DNA from 2 places in the Streptomyces sp. NPDC048415 genome. Region 1 is predicted to be linked to the other one. Evidence: riboswitches for the same ligand, from Rfam matches in the RefSeq annotation. Region 1 holds a riboswitch; the other holds the start of a gene.
What was found. A riboswitch is a leader RNA that binds a small molecule or an ion and turns the genes downstream of it on or off. The one in region 1 is predicted to bind thiamine pyrophosphate.
Positions count from the first base shown of each region.

Region 2: linked by a shared signal. The riboswitch ahead of AB0D27_RS27040 (cytosine permease) and the one ahead of thiO (glycine oxidase ThiO) in region 1 are both predicted to bind thiamine pyrophosphate.

Region 1 covers NZ_JBEZKJ010000025.1:72,967-80,462, reverse strand. The annotation lists gene pknB (Stk1 family PASTA domain-containing Ser/Thr kinase) at 1-22, opposite strand, end outside; gene AB0D27_RS18940 (thiazole synthase) at 258-1,052, opposite strand; gene thiS (sulfur carrier protein ThiS) at 1,056-1,256, opposite strand; gene thiO (glycine oxidase ThiO) at 1,253-2,413, opposite strand; TPP riboswitch at 2,411-2,524, opposite strand; gene AB0D27_RS18925 (hypothetical protein) at 2,577-2,936, shown strand; gene AB0D27_RS18920 (FAD-dependent oxidoreductase) at 3,051-4,214, shown strand; gene AB0D27_RS18915 (Rv2175c family DNA-binding protein) at 4,462-4,833, shown strand; gene thiE (thiamine phosphate synthase) at 4,926-5,585, shown strand; gene metF (methylenetetrahydrofolate reductase [NAD(P)H]) at 5,686-6,609, shown strand; gene AB0D27_RS18900 (hypothetical protein) at 6,666-7,496, shown strand, end outside.
Region 2 covers NZ_JBEZKJ010000047.1:24,757-32,252, forward strand. The annotation lists gene gndA (NADP-dependent phosphogluconate dehydrogenase) at 1-119, opposite strand, end outside; gene thiD (bifunctional hydroxymethylpyrimidine kinase/phosphomethylpyrimidine kinase) at 226-1,023, opposite strand; gene AB0D27_RS27040 (cytosine permease) at 1,051-2,466, opposite strand; TPP riboswitch at 2,457-2,551, opposite strand; gene AB0D27_RS27045 (alpha/beta hydrolase) at 2,717-3,280, shown strand; gene AB0D27_RS27050 (alpha/beta hydrolase) at 3,202-3,447, shown strand; gene AB0D27_RS27055 (alpha/beta hydrolase) at 3,500-4,333, shown strand; gene AB0D27_RS27060 (aldo/keto reductase) at 4,559-5,464, shown strand; gene sph (sphingomyelin phosphodiesterase) at 5,514-6,500, opposite strand; gene AB0D27_RS27070 (dienelactone hydrolase family protein) at 6,636-7,346, opposite strand; gene AB0D27_RS27075 (sodium-dependent transporter) at 7,418-7,496, opposite strand, start outside.

The sequences.
Region 1 (7,496 bases):
GGTCCTGAAGGGTCGTATCCACGCAGGTGAGTGTACGAGCCGCCACTGTCACGCGCCCCGTTCAGCCGATACCGGAGCGGGACTGCAGCCGACCTGTGACGCACATCGCAGGCAGCGAGCGGGCAGCCCGCGACACAGCCGCGACGAATGCAGCGCCCGCCAACGGCAAGAACCCCCGCGGAAGGCCCGCGCACTCCCCAGACGACTGGAAACGGGCGGTGCGCGGGCGGGCCCGAACCCAGCGCAGCGCCGGGCACCTAGAAGGCGGGCCTCTCGGGATCCAACCGCGCCAGCCCCTCCACAGGAGACGACGCCTCGGCGAAGTGCCGTCGGGGGATACGCCCCGCCCGGTAGGCGAGCCGGCCGGCCTCGACGGCGTGCCGCATGCCCTCTGCCATGAGCACCGGCTCCTGGGCGCGCGTCACGGCCGAGGCGAGCATCACCCCCGCACACCCCAGCTCCATCGCGAGCGCCGCGTCGGACGCGGTACCGGCTCCCGCGTCCAGAATCACCGGCACGCGCGCGTGCTCCACGATCAGCTGGAAGTTGTGCGGATTGCGGATGCCGAGCCCGGACCCGATCGGCGACCCGAGCGGCATGATGGCGGCGCAGCCGACATCCTCCAGCTTCCGCGCGAGCACAGGATCATCGTTCGTGTACGGCAGCACGGTGAACCCGTCGTCGACCAGCGTCTCCGCGGCGTCGAGCAGCTCGATCGGATCGGGCAGCAGCGTGCGCTCGTCGGCGATGACCTCCAGCTTGACCAGGTCGCTGCCGAGCGCTTCGCGCGCGAGACGAGCGGTCAGCACGGCCTCGCCCGCGGTGAAACAGCCCGCCGTGTTGGGCAGGACGCGGATGCCGAGCTTGTCGAGCACCGACAGCACCGAACCGTGGACGCAAGCGTTTACGCGCCGCATCGCGACCGTCGTCAGCTCCGTGCCGGACGCCACGAGTGAGCGCTCCAGGACGTCAAGGCTGGGCGCACCGCCGGTACCCATGATCAGACGGGACGAGAAGGACGTACCAGCGAGGACGAAGGGATCGTCGGCCATGGCTCAGCCTCCTTGGACGGCGGTGAGGACTTCGATGCGGTCTCCCTCGGAGAGGGCTGTCGACGACCACTGCGCGCGCGGGACGACGGTTTCGTTGAGCGCGGCGGCCACCCCGGACGGCGCGGGGGTGAGGGTGGCGACGAGCGTGTCGAGAGCGGTCCCCGTGTCGATGCGCTGTCGCTCTCCGTTGACGAAGATGTTCATGCGGGCTGCTCCGTGAGGGCGGCGGCGCCGAAGCGCCCGGGTGTGAAGGGGCGGGCCACGTCGGGGAGTTCGCCGGTGGTCAGGACGTGCGCCATCGCGTCACCGGTGATGGGGGTGAGCAGTACGCCGTTGCGGTAGTGCCCGGTGGCCAGCAGGAGCCCGTCCAGTTCGGTCGGGCCGAGCAGCGGCGCGTTGTCGGGCGAGGCAGGGCGCAGTCCGGCGCGCGTCTCCGTGAGTGGCAGCTCGGTGATCCCGGGCACCAGCTCATGGGCGTCGCGCAGCAGTTCGTACACGCCGCCGGCGGTCACTGTCGTGTCCCAGCCCAGCTCCTCGCTGGTGGCGCCCACGACGAGTTCGCCGCTCTCGCGCGGCACCAGGTAGACCTGGCTGCCGCGCACGACGGCACGTACCGTGCGGCTCAGGAAGGGCGCGTACCGCTTCGGCACGGTCAGGCGCAGTACCTGCCCCTTCACGGGACGCACGGGCGGCAGGACGTCGTCGGGGACGCCCGCCAGACGCCCGCTGAGGCTGCCCCCCGCCAGCACGATCTGGCCGCCGGCGAGCTCGGTGCCATCGGTGGTGACCGCTCCGGCGGCCCGGTCCCGTACGACGCTCAAACGCTCCGCCCACGCCCGGTGGAACACCACACCGGCCCGCTCACACGCCGTGACCAGGGCCCGCGCGAGGCGGCGCGGATCGACCTGGTGATCGCCGTCGACGCGCAGACCTCCGCGTACGCCGGGCGCGAGCATCGGCTCAAGACGGCGGCACTCGCGACCGCTCAGCCACTCCGAGTCGAGCCCCGACCGGCGTTGCAGTGCGTGCAGTTCCCGCAGATGGGCGCGGTCGTCGGCGTCCAGCGCGACGGCCAGCGTGCCGCACTGTCGGTAGCCGAGGTCCTGGCCGCTCGCCTGGGTGAGCTCGGCGGCGAAGTCCGGATAGCGGCGCGCGGAGGCGAGATTGAGGCCCAGCAGGGTCTGCTCGCCGTAGTGCAGTTCGGTGACGGCGGCGAGCATTCCGGCGGCCACCTGGGCCGCTCCGCCGCCGGGTTCGGGGTCGACGACGGCGGTGGCGAACCCGCGTTGCGCGGCCCGCCAGGCCGTGACAAGGCCGATGATGCCGCCCCCGATGACAAGGACATCTGATGTACGCGACATGGGCGTCCAGCCCCTCCCTTCGCCGGCATGACCCGGATCAGGTTCGTACGGTCGGAGGCCGTCCCAGCCTCCCTCTCAGCCCGGTGCGTCCGGGCTCCCGCGAGTGCTTTACGGTGACCACCCTAGCCCGCCGCCACCTTTCCCAGTAAGGGAGCCTCCGTCCATGGCCCGTTCGCTCGACGGCCTCGTGCTCGCCCCGGTCGCCGACCAGGCGCCGGGTCAGGTGGGCACCCGCACCCGGTTCTCGTACCACGAGAAGGACGGCGAGATCTGGGCCGAGTACACGGGCGGCGACGTCGTACGCGGGCACCTCGTGGGTACCCGTGAAGGCGACCGCCTCGACTTCCGGTACGTGCAGCTGAAGCGCGACGGCAGCACCTCGTCGGGGCGCTGCGCGTCCCTCGTGGTGGAGCTGCCCGACGGACGCGTGCGTCTGGAGGAGACCTGGGAATGGGAGTCGCAGGCGGGGAGTGGGACGAGCGTGGTGGAGCAGCTCCGCGAGAAGTGTGGAACAGCTCACTGAGCCCGGCCGCTGACTGACAAATTGTCAGGTGTCTATGGTGATCAGGTGAGCGAGCAGACGCAGGCGCAGTCGCAGGGGCGTACGGCACGGCGGGTCGTGATCGTGGGCGCGGGGATGGCCGGGGTGCAGAGCGCGGTCGCGCTGCGCGAACAGGGCTTCACCGGCACCGTGACACTGATCGGTGCGGAGCCGCACCAGCCGTACGACCGGCCGCCGCTGTCCAAGGCCGTCCTGCTCGGCAAGGCCGAGGGCTCCGCCTTCGACGTCGACTTCGAGGCGCTGGACATCGAACTGCAGCTCGGGCGCGAGGCGCTCGGCCTGCGCCCCGGCGACCACGAACTGGACACGGCCACCGGACCCGTGCCGTACGACGTCCTGGTCGTCGCGACCGGAGCGGAACCGATCCGGCTGCCGGGCGCGGAGGGCGTGCCCGGGGTCCATCTGCTGCGCACCCTCGACGACGCCGAGCGGCTGCGTCCCGTCCTCGCCCAGCAGCACGACATCGTGGTCGTCGGGGCGGGCTGGATCGGCGCCGAGTTCGCCACGGCGGCGCGCGAGGCGGGGTGCGCGGTGACCGTCGTCGAGGCCGCCGACCGGCCGCTCGCGGGGGCGTTGCCCGCCGAGGTGGCCGCGCCGATGGCGGCCTGGTACGCGGACAGCGGGGCCACACTGCGTACGCACGCGCGCGTGGAGCGCGTCGAGCCCGGCGCGGTGGTGCTGGACGACGGCTCCCGGGTGCCCGCGGGCGCCGTGGTCGTCGGCATCGGCGCGCGTCCGGCCACCGCCTGGCTCGCCGGCTCCGGCATCGAGCTCGGTGCCCATCGCGAGGTCCTGGCCGACGACCATCTGCGCACCTCGGTACCGGATGTCTACGCGGTCGGCGACTGCGCCTCCTTCCCTTCGGGAAGGTACGAGGGCCGTCTCCTGGTCCACCACTGGGACAACGCCCTCCAGGGCCCGCGCACGGTCGCGGCGAACATCATCGGCGAATCCCCGGCGGCGTACGACCCGGTCCCGTACTTCTGGTCCGAACAGTTCGGCCGTTTCGTCCAGTACGTCGGCCACCACGCGCCCGCCGACACGACGGTGTGGCGCGGCGACCCCACGGGAGTCGCCTGGACGGTCTGCTGGCTCCGTTCCGGACGCCTGGTCGCCCTCCTGGCGGTGGGCCGCCCGAGGGACCTCGCCCAGGGTCGCAGGCTCATCGAGTCGGGCGCCCTGATGGATCCGGAGCTGTTGTCGGATCCGGCGAGGCCTCTCAAGGCGGCCACGGCGTAATCCGTCACAAGGCGGTCACGGCACAGTCCATCACACGGCGGCCACGGCGTAATCCGTCACTAGGCGGCCACGGCATAGTCCGTCACACGGCGATCACGGCGAAGTCCGTGACACGGCGATCACGGCGAAGTCCGTGACACGGCGATCACGGCGAAGTCCCTCATAAGGCGGCCAAAGGCGTCATCCGTCACCCCAGGTCGGACGCCCTTGGCTTCCGACTGTCAGTCCGGGATGGCAGGCTTGTCCCGTGACCGAGATTGACGCAAAGATCGATGCTCTCGTCCCCGCCTGGCTCACCCTCCCCGACATCGCCGAACAGCTCGGCGTCGAGGTGACCCGCGTCCGGCAGTTGGTCAAGGAGGGCCAGCTGATCGCCGTACGCCGTGGTGAGAACCGCGCGCTGCACGTCCCCGCCGCCTTCATCGACGGGAACGAGCAGAAGGTCGTCAAGGGCCTGTCCGGCACCCTGACGCTCCTGCGGGACGACGGCTTCACCGACGAAGAGATGCTCGAGTGGCTCTTCACCCCCGACCCGACCCTGCCCGGCACCCCCGCGCAGGCTCTGAGCGAGAATCGCGGCACGGAGGTGAAGCGCCGCGCCCAGGCGCTCGCCGTCTGACCTGAACCAAGACCGTCCGGCGTACGGACCACGGTTCGCCGGGCCACCCCGGCCGCCCTGGTCCGTACGCACCGACAACGGGGGACATACGCATGCCCGAGAACGCCGCCACCACCGTCCGCGCCCAGCTCGCCGACGCCCGCGTCTACCTGTGCACGGACGCCCGCAGACGCCAGGGCGACCTCGAGGAGTTCCTCGACGTGGTCCTGGAGAGCGGCGTCGACATCGTGCAGCTGCGCGACAAGGGCATGGAGGCGGCGGAGGAGCTGGAGCACCTCCAGGTCTTCGCGGACGCCTGCGCCCGCTACGGCAAGCTCCTCGCGGTCAATGACCGGGCCGATGTCGCTCACGCCATCCAGGCCCACGTACTGCACCTGGGCCAAGGCGACCTCCCCGTCCCCGCGGCCCGCGCCATACTCGGCGACGACATCCTGATAGGCCGCTCCACGCACGCCGAGTCCGAGGTCGCGGCCGCCGCCGTGCAGCAGGACGTGGACTACTTCTGCACCGGTCCCTGCTGGCCCACCCCCACCAAGCCCGGCCGCCACGCGCCCGGCCTGGACCTGGTCCGTTACACGGCGGCGCTGGGCACCGCCCGTCCCTGGTTCGCCATCGGCGGCATCGACCTGGGCAACCTCGACGAGGTGCTGGAGGCGGGCGCCCGGCGGGTTGTCGTCGTACGGGCGATCACGGAGGCGGAGGACCCGGGAGCCGCGGCGGCGGACTTCGCGAAGCGGCTGCGCGGCGCGTAGGCGCGCGGTGACTGTCCGAGGGGTGGACAAGAAGTCGGCAAATCGGACAATTCCCCTCGCTTCGGTTGGGGGACCGGCGCCCCCTGGCTAACCTGCGGGTATGGCCCTCGGATCTGCTTCCACCAGGACTGATCGCGCACGCACCGTGCGCGACATGCTCGCGACCGGCAAGAAGACGTACTCGTTCGAGTTCTCCGCGCCGAAAACCCCCAAGGGCGAGCGGAACCTGTGGAACGCGCTGCGCCGGGTCGAGGCCGTCGCGCCCGACTTCGTCTCCGTGACCTACGGCGCGGGCGGCTCGACGCGCGCCGGCACCGTCAAGGAGACCGAGCAGATCGTCGCCGACACGACGCTCACCCCGGTCGCCCACCTCACCGCGGTCAACCACTCGATCGCGGAACTGCGCAACATCATCGGTCAGTACGCGGACGCCGGGATCCGCAACATGCTCGCGGTCCGCGGCGACCCGCCCGGCGACCCCATGGGCGAGTGGGTGCCGCACCCGACGGGTCTGACCTACGCGGCCGAGCTGGTCCGTCTCATCAAGGAGTCCGGCGACTTCTGCGTCGGCGTCGCGGCCTTCCCGGAGATGCATCCGCGCTCCACCGAGTGGGACCTGGACGTCGCGCACTTCGTCGACAAGTGCCGCGCGGGCGCCGACTACGCGATCACCCAGATGTTCTTCCAGCCGGAGTCGTATCTGCGGCTGCGCGATCGCGTCGCGGCGGCGGACTGTGCGACGCCGGTCATCCCCGAGGTCATGCCGGTGACGAGCGTGAAGATGCTGGAACGGCTCCCCAAGCTCAGCAACGCCTCCTTCCCGGACGCCCTCAAAGAGCGGATCCTCACAGCCAAAGACGATCCGGCGGCTGTACGCTCCATTGGCATTGAGTTCGCCACGGAGTTCTGCGCGAGGCTGCTGGCCGAGGGAGTCCCCGGATTGCACTTCATTACGCTGAACAACTCCACGGCGACGCTGGAAATCTACGAGAATCTGGGCCTGCACCACCCACAGCGGGCCTAGACCGGTCGCACCCGCGTACGACACACTGCGTAGCGGCCACTGGGAGAGGGGCGTACATGGGCTGGACGGTCCTCTATATCGCGTTCGGCGTCGTCGCGTTGTGGCTGCTCGGCGAGGTCCTGCTGCAGTACAAGGCGCGGCTGCGCTACCGGCTGCTCGCCTTCGTCGGCTTCCTCGGTGTGGTCCTCGGCGTGCTGATGCCCTCCGTGGTGGTCATCGGCCTGGGCGCCGCCGCCTTCGCGGTCGGCCAGACCTACGTCACGCTCTCCTTCCGCCAAGGCTTCGCGCAGGGCTGGGCCATCAACGGCCGCTCCGCGTCGAGCAAGCCCGGCAAGCCCAGCAAGCGCCGCCGCGGCGAGCCGGACCACCAGGACCCGACGCTGGAGGTCTCCGACCTCGAGGCCACCGACGGCGCGTCCCTTCCGGACGACGACCAGTACGCCGGCGATGACGACGTCTTCTCGCCCGCGCAGTCCGACCGGTTCATGCCACCGGGATCCGGCGAGCCCGCGGCCGCCGAGACCACCGCCGTGTACGAGCCGCAGCCGCTGCCCGACGACACCGGCTCGTACGGCATATACAGCGACACGGCGTACGCGACCGACCAGTCCTACGCCGCCCAGTCCCAGGACCAGCAGGCGTACGCGACGGCCGCCCAGTCCCAGGACCAGCAGGCGTACGCGTACGACGGCTACTCCGGCTACGACCAGCAGCAGTACGCCTACGACAACGGCCAGCAGCAGTACGCCGCCTACTCCGACCCGTACGTCGGGACGCAGACGTACCAGGGTGCCTCGTACGACACCACGTACGGCGGCGACCAGCAGTACACGCAGCAGCAGGGCTACGGCCAGGACCAGTACGCCACCGGCGGCTACGGCGGAGAG
Region 2 (7,496 bases), on a different contig from region 1:
GTCCGGGCGGGAGTGCGGTTGTGTACGGCGACGGTGTACCCGTGCCGGGCGAAGTTCCGGGCCAGGTTGCGGCCCATCACCGCGAGCCCTGTGACGCCGATCTGCGCGGTCGCCTTCATGTGTGCTCCTTGGGTCCGGATCTGCAGTCCCCGCGTACCTGACGGGCGAGCAGACGACTGTCGCTGTACCGATCAAGTACGGACGGCGGGGGCCGAGATGTTCATCTCAGCTCCCCGGGCGAATCCGCCAGCCGTGGTCCACCGGACCGATGCCGCCGCCCAGCGCGAAGCCGGCCGCGATCGCGGCGGTGACGTACTCCTTGGCCAGCCGTACGGCGTCCGGCACCGTGCGGCCCTCCGCCAGGCCCACCGCGACGGCCGAGGCTAGGGTGCATCCGGTGCCGTGGGTGTGGCGGTTGTCGTGGCGCGGAGCGCGCAGCCAGTGCTCCGCCGAGCCGTCGGTCAGCAGGTCGACGGCCTGCCCCGGGAGATGGCCGCCCTTCACCAGCACCCAACGGGGTCCATACGCCAGCAGCCGGTCGGCGGCCCGGCGCATATCCGCTTCATCCCGCACCGTCAGGCCGGTGAGCTGGGCGACCTCATCGAGATTCGGGGTGGCGACCGTCGCGAGCGGCAGCAGCCGGGTGCGTACGGCGTCCAGCGCGTCGTCGGCCAGCAGCCGGTCTCCGTGCTTGGAGACGCTCACCGGGTCCACGACGACCGGGGCGGCCACGTCCGACAGCAACTCGGCGACGGTCATGACCAGGCCGGGCGACGAGAGCATCCCGGTCTTCACGGCCTGGACGCCGATGTCGTCGACGACGCTGCGGTACTGGGCGCGCACCGCCTCCGCGGGCAGCTCCCAAGCGCCCTGCACACCAAGGGAGTTCTGCGCCGTCACCGCGGTGAGCACGCTCATCCCATGGGCGCCGAGCGCCAGCATCGTCTTCAGGTCGGCCTGGATTCCGGCGCCTCCGCCAGAGTCGGATCCGGCGATCGTCAGGACGCGGGGTGGCGGGGTCATACGAGGTGCTCCTCTCGGGGACGGCCGTCAGCCCGCGCACTGCCGCGTGCGGCGGCGCAGGCGCAGGGGGGCGTACACAGCGAGGGCGAGCAGGAACGCCACGTAGTAGGAGAGGTCGGCGCCGTGCAGCGCGTGGGCCACCGGACCCACGTACAGGCCGGTGTCCATGAACGGCACGGCCGCGGCGAAGGCGGCCACGAAGGCCAGCAGCGCGGGCCATCCGGACCGCGGCCGGGTGTCCTCGACCGCCAGGTCGACCGCGGCGCCGCCTCGAGCCCGTGCCCGGGCGATCCAGTCGACGACGACGATCGCGACGAACCCGGGGATCCAGTAGCCGACGAACAGCAGCACGTTCTGGAAGCGGGTGGTGGTGTCGGCGGCGTGCATCCACAGCACCAGCGGGAAGCCGAGCACGGCGGCGAGGGCAGCAGCCACCGGGCGCGGCATCCGCACGCCGACGGTCTGCAGTGCCAGCGAACCGCTGTAGTCGTTCATCGCGTTGCTGCACACGGCCGCCAGCGCCACAGCCAGCAGTCCGAACGCGCCGAGTGTCCCGCCGCCGAGCAAATCGTCCACTCCCGCGGCCGTCTGCACGGTCAGCACGGTCGCGCCCCACAGCCCCAGGGCCTGCACGGCCACGAAGGACACGACCAGGCCGAGCAGAGTGCACCAGAACATGCGGGCACGGGAGGTAGTGCGCGGCAGATAGCGGCTGAAGTCACTCGCGTACGGGGCCCAGGACAGGGCGAGACTGAGCGCGATGGTGCTGGTCAGAGCGAAGGCGCCCGCGCGGTCGGCGCCGGTCGCGGCGCCGCCCGAGGCGGGGTGGACGCCGTCGAGCATCCGCCAGGCGATCACCGTGAAGGCGACGGCGAGGAAGACGGTCATGACAATCTGCAGCCGGTGGATGGCCTCGTAACCCAGGACGCCGAGGGCTCCCTGGGCGAGCATCATGACCAGCACACCGACCCAGAACGGCCAGCCGCACAACCGCGCCAGCGCGTCCCCGCCGAACAGCCCGATCAGCGCGTCCCACGCCACCGACGACAGCCACTGCAGAATTCCGGGAAGCACCACCGACCGGCCGAACGCGAGCCGGGCCAGCGGGAGTTGGCCCGCCCCGGTCAGGCTGCCCCAGGTACTCAGGTAGGCGGTGGGCAGCGCGCCCAGCAGCGTACCCAGGACCACCGCGGCGAGAGCGGTGACGACGTCCAGCCCCAGCGCGATACCGATGGTCCCGGTGAACACGCCCGTCATGGTCATGTTCGGGGCGAACCACACCGTGAACAGGCGCCCGGCCCCGCCGTACCGGTTGCTCTCGGGGACCGGATCGATGCCGTGCCCCTCGACCCGGAGGTCACCGGGAGCGACGGGCATCCGCCCGTCGAAGACGGTCCGCCCGCTGTCGGCGGGCAGCCCGCCGGAAACATGCGCCAAAGGCATGAAGACATCCCTCCGCCAGTACGAACTGGTTCAGGTTCGACGGGTGTGATCTCAGCCCTCGGATGGGGCACCCCGTGTCCGGTACGACGGACACCCTAACCCGCTCGCCTGGCTCATGCGCACTGAGGAGGCGTGTGAGGCCGTATGCCCGGCGCTCCGGCGGCGCCGCCCGCGCCCCCGGCGGACACTGGAGGCAACGACCACGGCTGGCCGAGCCCGGTCACCCCTAGGCGTTCCGAGGAGTCACCGCATGCCGCTGCTCCGGGTGGCGGACCTGAACCTCTCCTACCAGGTCGTCGGCGAGGGAGATCCGCTGGTGCTGGTCCACGGCTCGTGGAACGACCACACATCATGGCAGCCCGCGATCGACGCGGACGTCCGTTCGTCGTTCCGGGTGGTCACCTACGACCGCCGGGGACACGGGCAGAGTGGGGCGGGACCGGCCCAGGGCACGCGGAGGCAGGACGAGGACGACCTCGAGGCCCTGATCGAGCGGCTCGGGCCCGCACCCGCGCACGTGGCCGGCAACTCCTTCGGCGCGGCGATCACGCTGGGGCCGGCCGCGCGCCGCCCCGAGCTGTTGCGCACCCTCACGGTCCATGAACCCCCGCTCGTCGCGATCGTGGCCGACGACCCGGAGGCCATGAGGGAACTGCGTCCGACGCAAGCCTCGATCGACACGGCCCTCAGCCCGCCGAGGTACGCCGGACGTTCGTCCGCAACGCTCCCACCTGGCTGGACGAACAGTCCGACCCCGACTGGTCGACGCTCGACCTCGACGCCCTCTCCCGCTGCACCGCACCGGTGCTGCTGAGCCGCGGCAGTGAGAGCCCGGCATGGCTGTCGACGATCCTCGACCGTCTGGCCACGGCGCTGCCCCGGGCACGGCGGCAGACCATCGAAGGGGCGGGGCACATCCCCCACGTCACCCATCCCCAGCAGTACGTCGCCGCGCTCACCCGCTTCATCCGGGCGGCCTGACGCACACCCCCGGGCCTGCGGGCCCCTCGCGAGCGGAAGGAGGCAGGGTGTCATGACCGTGATCTCCCTGAAGTCCGCGCCGGTGCGGGAAGGACTCACCCTCCCGTATGCGGAAGCCGGTTACCCCGGTGGCACACCAGTCGTCTTCGTGCACGGTCTGGCCGACTCGTGGTGGTCCTTCGAGCCCCTCCTGAGGCGCCTCCCACCCTCGCTGCACGGCTACGCACCCACCCAGCGCGGCCACGGTGACGCCGACCGTCCCGCCGACGGCTACACGCCCGAAGACTTCGCCGCCGATCTCGTCGCCTTCCTCGACGCCGTCGACATCGACCGCGCCCTCCTCGTCGGAGCCTCCACCGGTGGTGTGCCCGCCAGGATCGTCGCGGGCAGCCACCCCGACCGGATCTCGGGCCTTGTACTGATCGGCGCCCCCGGCACCCTCACGGACAAGCCGACGGTGACCGGACTGCGGGAGAGCGTCCAGGGCCTCACCGATCCCGTCCCCCGCGCGTTCATCGAAGAGTTCATGTCCGCCATGCTGGCCCGACCGGTCGCCAGAGGACTCATCGAGACGATGATCGACGAAAGCCTCAAACTCCCCGCGTACGTCTGGAAAGAGACTTTGCGCGGACTCCTGGAAGCCGACCTCCCCGTGACCCTCGCGGGCATCCTGGTGCCCACCCTCGTCATCTGGGGCGACCAGGACGACTTCCTGCCCCGCGGCGACCAGCAGACCATCCTCGACGCCATCCACGGAGCCCGCCTCCTCACCTACGAGGACGTGGGCCATGTCGTCCACTGGGAACAGCCCGAACGCGTGGTCACCGACATCGCCGCCTTCGCCGAGACCATCGAACACCCCGGCGCTCCCGACAGGTCGCACTGAAAGCCGGAGCAGAGCGACTCAGCCCCGGTACAGCACGAGAGCAGACGCAACGGTCGTGTCGTCGCGCGAAACGGTTACCGGAGGGCACTTGACTCGTCGGAGGACCAGGACGCGCGCCATCGATGCGCAGCGACCCGTCTCCATACGAGGGCGTGCAGCCCGGCGTCGGCTGCGAACCCTCAGGACACGCACGTCCATCCGCGAACCCTGTGCGAAACTTCCGCGATGACCTCAGAGACGATCACCGCGGAAGCCGCAGGAACCTGGAAACTCGGAGATCTCACCGTCAACCGCATCGGATTCGGCGCGATGCGGTTGACCGGCAGCGCGGCCTTCCATCACGGCACGCCGAGCGACCGCCGGCGCTCGATCGCCGTGCTGCGGCGCGCGATCGAACTGGGCGTCAACCACATCGACACCGCCGCCTTCTACTTCTCCGCACTGCGCTCCGCGAACGAACTGATCAACACCGCGCTCGCCCCGTACGCGAACGACCTGGTCATCGCCACCAAGGTCGGGCCCTTCCGCGACTACGCGGGGGAGTGGGGCACCTCGGCCCGGCCCGACCAACTGCGGTCGCATGTCGAGGAGAACCTGCGCCAGCTCGGCCGCGACCATCTCGACATGGTGTACCTCCGACGCATGCGACAGGACTCGATCGCCGAGCACTTCGGCGCGCTCGCCGAACTACGCGACGCCGGTCTGATCCGCCACCTCGGCGTCTCCGACGTCGAGACCCGGCACCTCGCCGAGGCGCGGGCCATCGCGCCCGTGGTGGCCGTGCAGAACCAGTACGGGCTCGACTCCCCGGACCCGCGGGCTGACGCCGTCCTGCGCACGTGCGGCGAACAGGGCATCGCGTTCGTGCCGTTCTTCGCGATCGCGGGCCAGGGCGGTGCGCTCGGTCCGAGCGGTCCCCAGGAAGCCGAAGTGCTCGCCATCGCGAAGGCCCACGGCGCGACGCCCGCCCAGGTCCGCCTGGCGTGGACTCTCCAGCAGGGCCCGCACGTACTCGCCATCCCCGGTACCGGCAACCCGGACCACCTCACCGAGAACGTGGCGGCGGGCGCCCTGCGTCTCACACCCGACGAGATCGCCCGCCTCGACGCACTCCACGCGCAGAGCGAGTGAGGCCGAAGGCCCCTCCCCGGCAGTGGCAGGGGCCCTCCGCACCTCCGCCTCAGCCCGCGTACGCGCTCAACGGGTAGTGGTCCGAGAGGTTCGAATACGTGTAGCCCGTGCCCCAACTGGACACCGTCCAGGGCGCGCACTCCTCCTTGACGACCTCGTTCTTCCAGACCGCGGGACGCACGTGACCGGACCGCTGAAGAACGTAGTCGAGATCTTCGCGCGGGTCGCTCGGGTAACGCTCGTGCGCGATGGAGTTCTCCTGGGTGTCGAAGGAGTACGGATGCCCGGTCCGAGCGTCCGCCCCCACCAGGTCGGCGTCGGCGAGCATCGAGGCGTACTCGGTGCCGCGCGAGTCCACGTTGAAGTCACCGGCGACCATGACCTGTTCGTCCGCCGGAATGTTCTTGGCGTCCAGGAACGCGTCGATCGCCTTGAACTGCCGGCTGCGCATCGACGCCGCCTCACCCGCGCCGCACCCCGGATCCGTCGACTGCGCGTGGGTTGCGACCACATGCACCTTGGTGCCGTTCACATTCAGCACCACATAGGCGAACCCCTTGTTGGACCACCAGTCCGCGCCGCACGCGTCCTTGTAGACGTACTGCTCCTTGTGCACGATCGGCCATCTGCTGAGCATGGTCACCCCGCCGTCCTCGGGCGTGGTCGACGAGTACGCCCCGCCCGTCGCGTCCCAGCCACTCCTGCTACGTCCGACGACCGGCGTCTGGTACGGGTACTCGCCCGCCGCCGCGCTCTTCAGCGCGTCCGACGCCGAGTTGTCGAACGCCTCCTCCAGCACGACGACGTCATTCCCGCGGAAGAACGGCGCCTTCGGGATTTCGGCGGCACGGTGGTCCTGCCCCCAGTTCGGGTAGACGTTCTTGCTCATGAGGAAGACGTTGTACGTCAGGACCCTCATCGGCGGCGTCGTCGCGGTGTCCGCCGAGGCGGGCGGGGCCCCGGCGAGCGCCGCGGCGGTGAGCGAGAGGACGAGAAGGGCCGCGCCCTGGGTGCGGCGCGGTGTGGAGAGCGGCACTGGGTCTCCCTGTGGGTGAGAGGGTTGAGTGGCGCCGCACATCAAATCACCCGGGATTACTGTCAGGTAACTCCCTTGCCGGGAAAGGATGTCGCTCAGGAGTCCGTCCAGAAGTGCGCCCGCTGCCGGGGCGGTTCAGCCCAGCTGTTCGTGCAGGAAGGTCACCGTGCTCTGCCAGGCGCGCGCCGCCGACTCGGGGTCGTACGCCTCGGGGCGTCCGTCGTTGAAGAAGGCGTGGCTGGCGGGGTAGAGACGGAAGTCCGGGGTGATGCCGGACTGTTGCTGGATCGCCTCGCTCAGTTGCTCCAGCTTCTCCTTGGGGATGCTTGTGTCGTGTTCGCCGTAGTGGCCGAGGATCTGCGCCTTGAGACCGGAGAAGTCGGGCAGCTCGCCCTGGATCACGCCGTAGAACGGCACCGCCGCGCTGACCCGGGGATCGGCCGCGGCCTGGTAGATGACGAAGCCGCCGCCCATGCAGAATCCGACGGAAGCCACGGTCTTTGAGGTGACCTCGGGCAGAGCCAGCAGATGGTCGACCGCGCCGGAGAGCAGCTCGACGCCCCGCGATACCGGCAGTTCCCTCATCATCCGGATGGCTTCGCCGCTGTCGTGGGCGACATGGCCGCCGTAGAGATCCGGCGCGAGGGCCACGAAGCCCTCGGCCGCCAGTCGGTCCGCCACATTGGCGATGTGCTCGGTCAGACCCCACCACTCCTGAATGACGATGACTCCAGGGCCCTGCCCGGAGGGTGGCAGCGCGAGATAGCCGTGCGCGGTGGTCCCGGCGCTGGGGAACGTCACGTTCTGATTGGCCGGGGCTCCGGTCGACTTCGGCAGCTCGGACATGGCACTCGACTCCTGTGGGGGCAGTGTCGGATGGGGGGCGGCGGGCCGGCCCCTAGTGGATCTCCACGATGTCATGCGCGCGCACGATGCTGTCTCCCGGCGCGTACGACACGGCCCGCCGCTACTTTCTGCAACAGGCTGTAGGCGAGG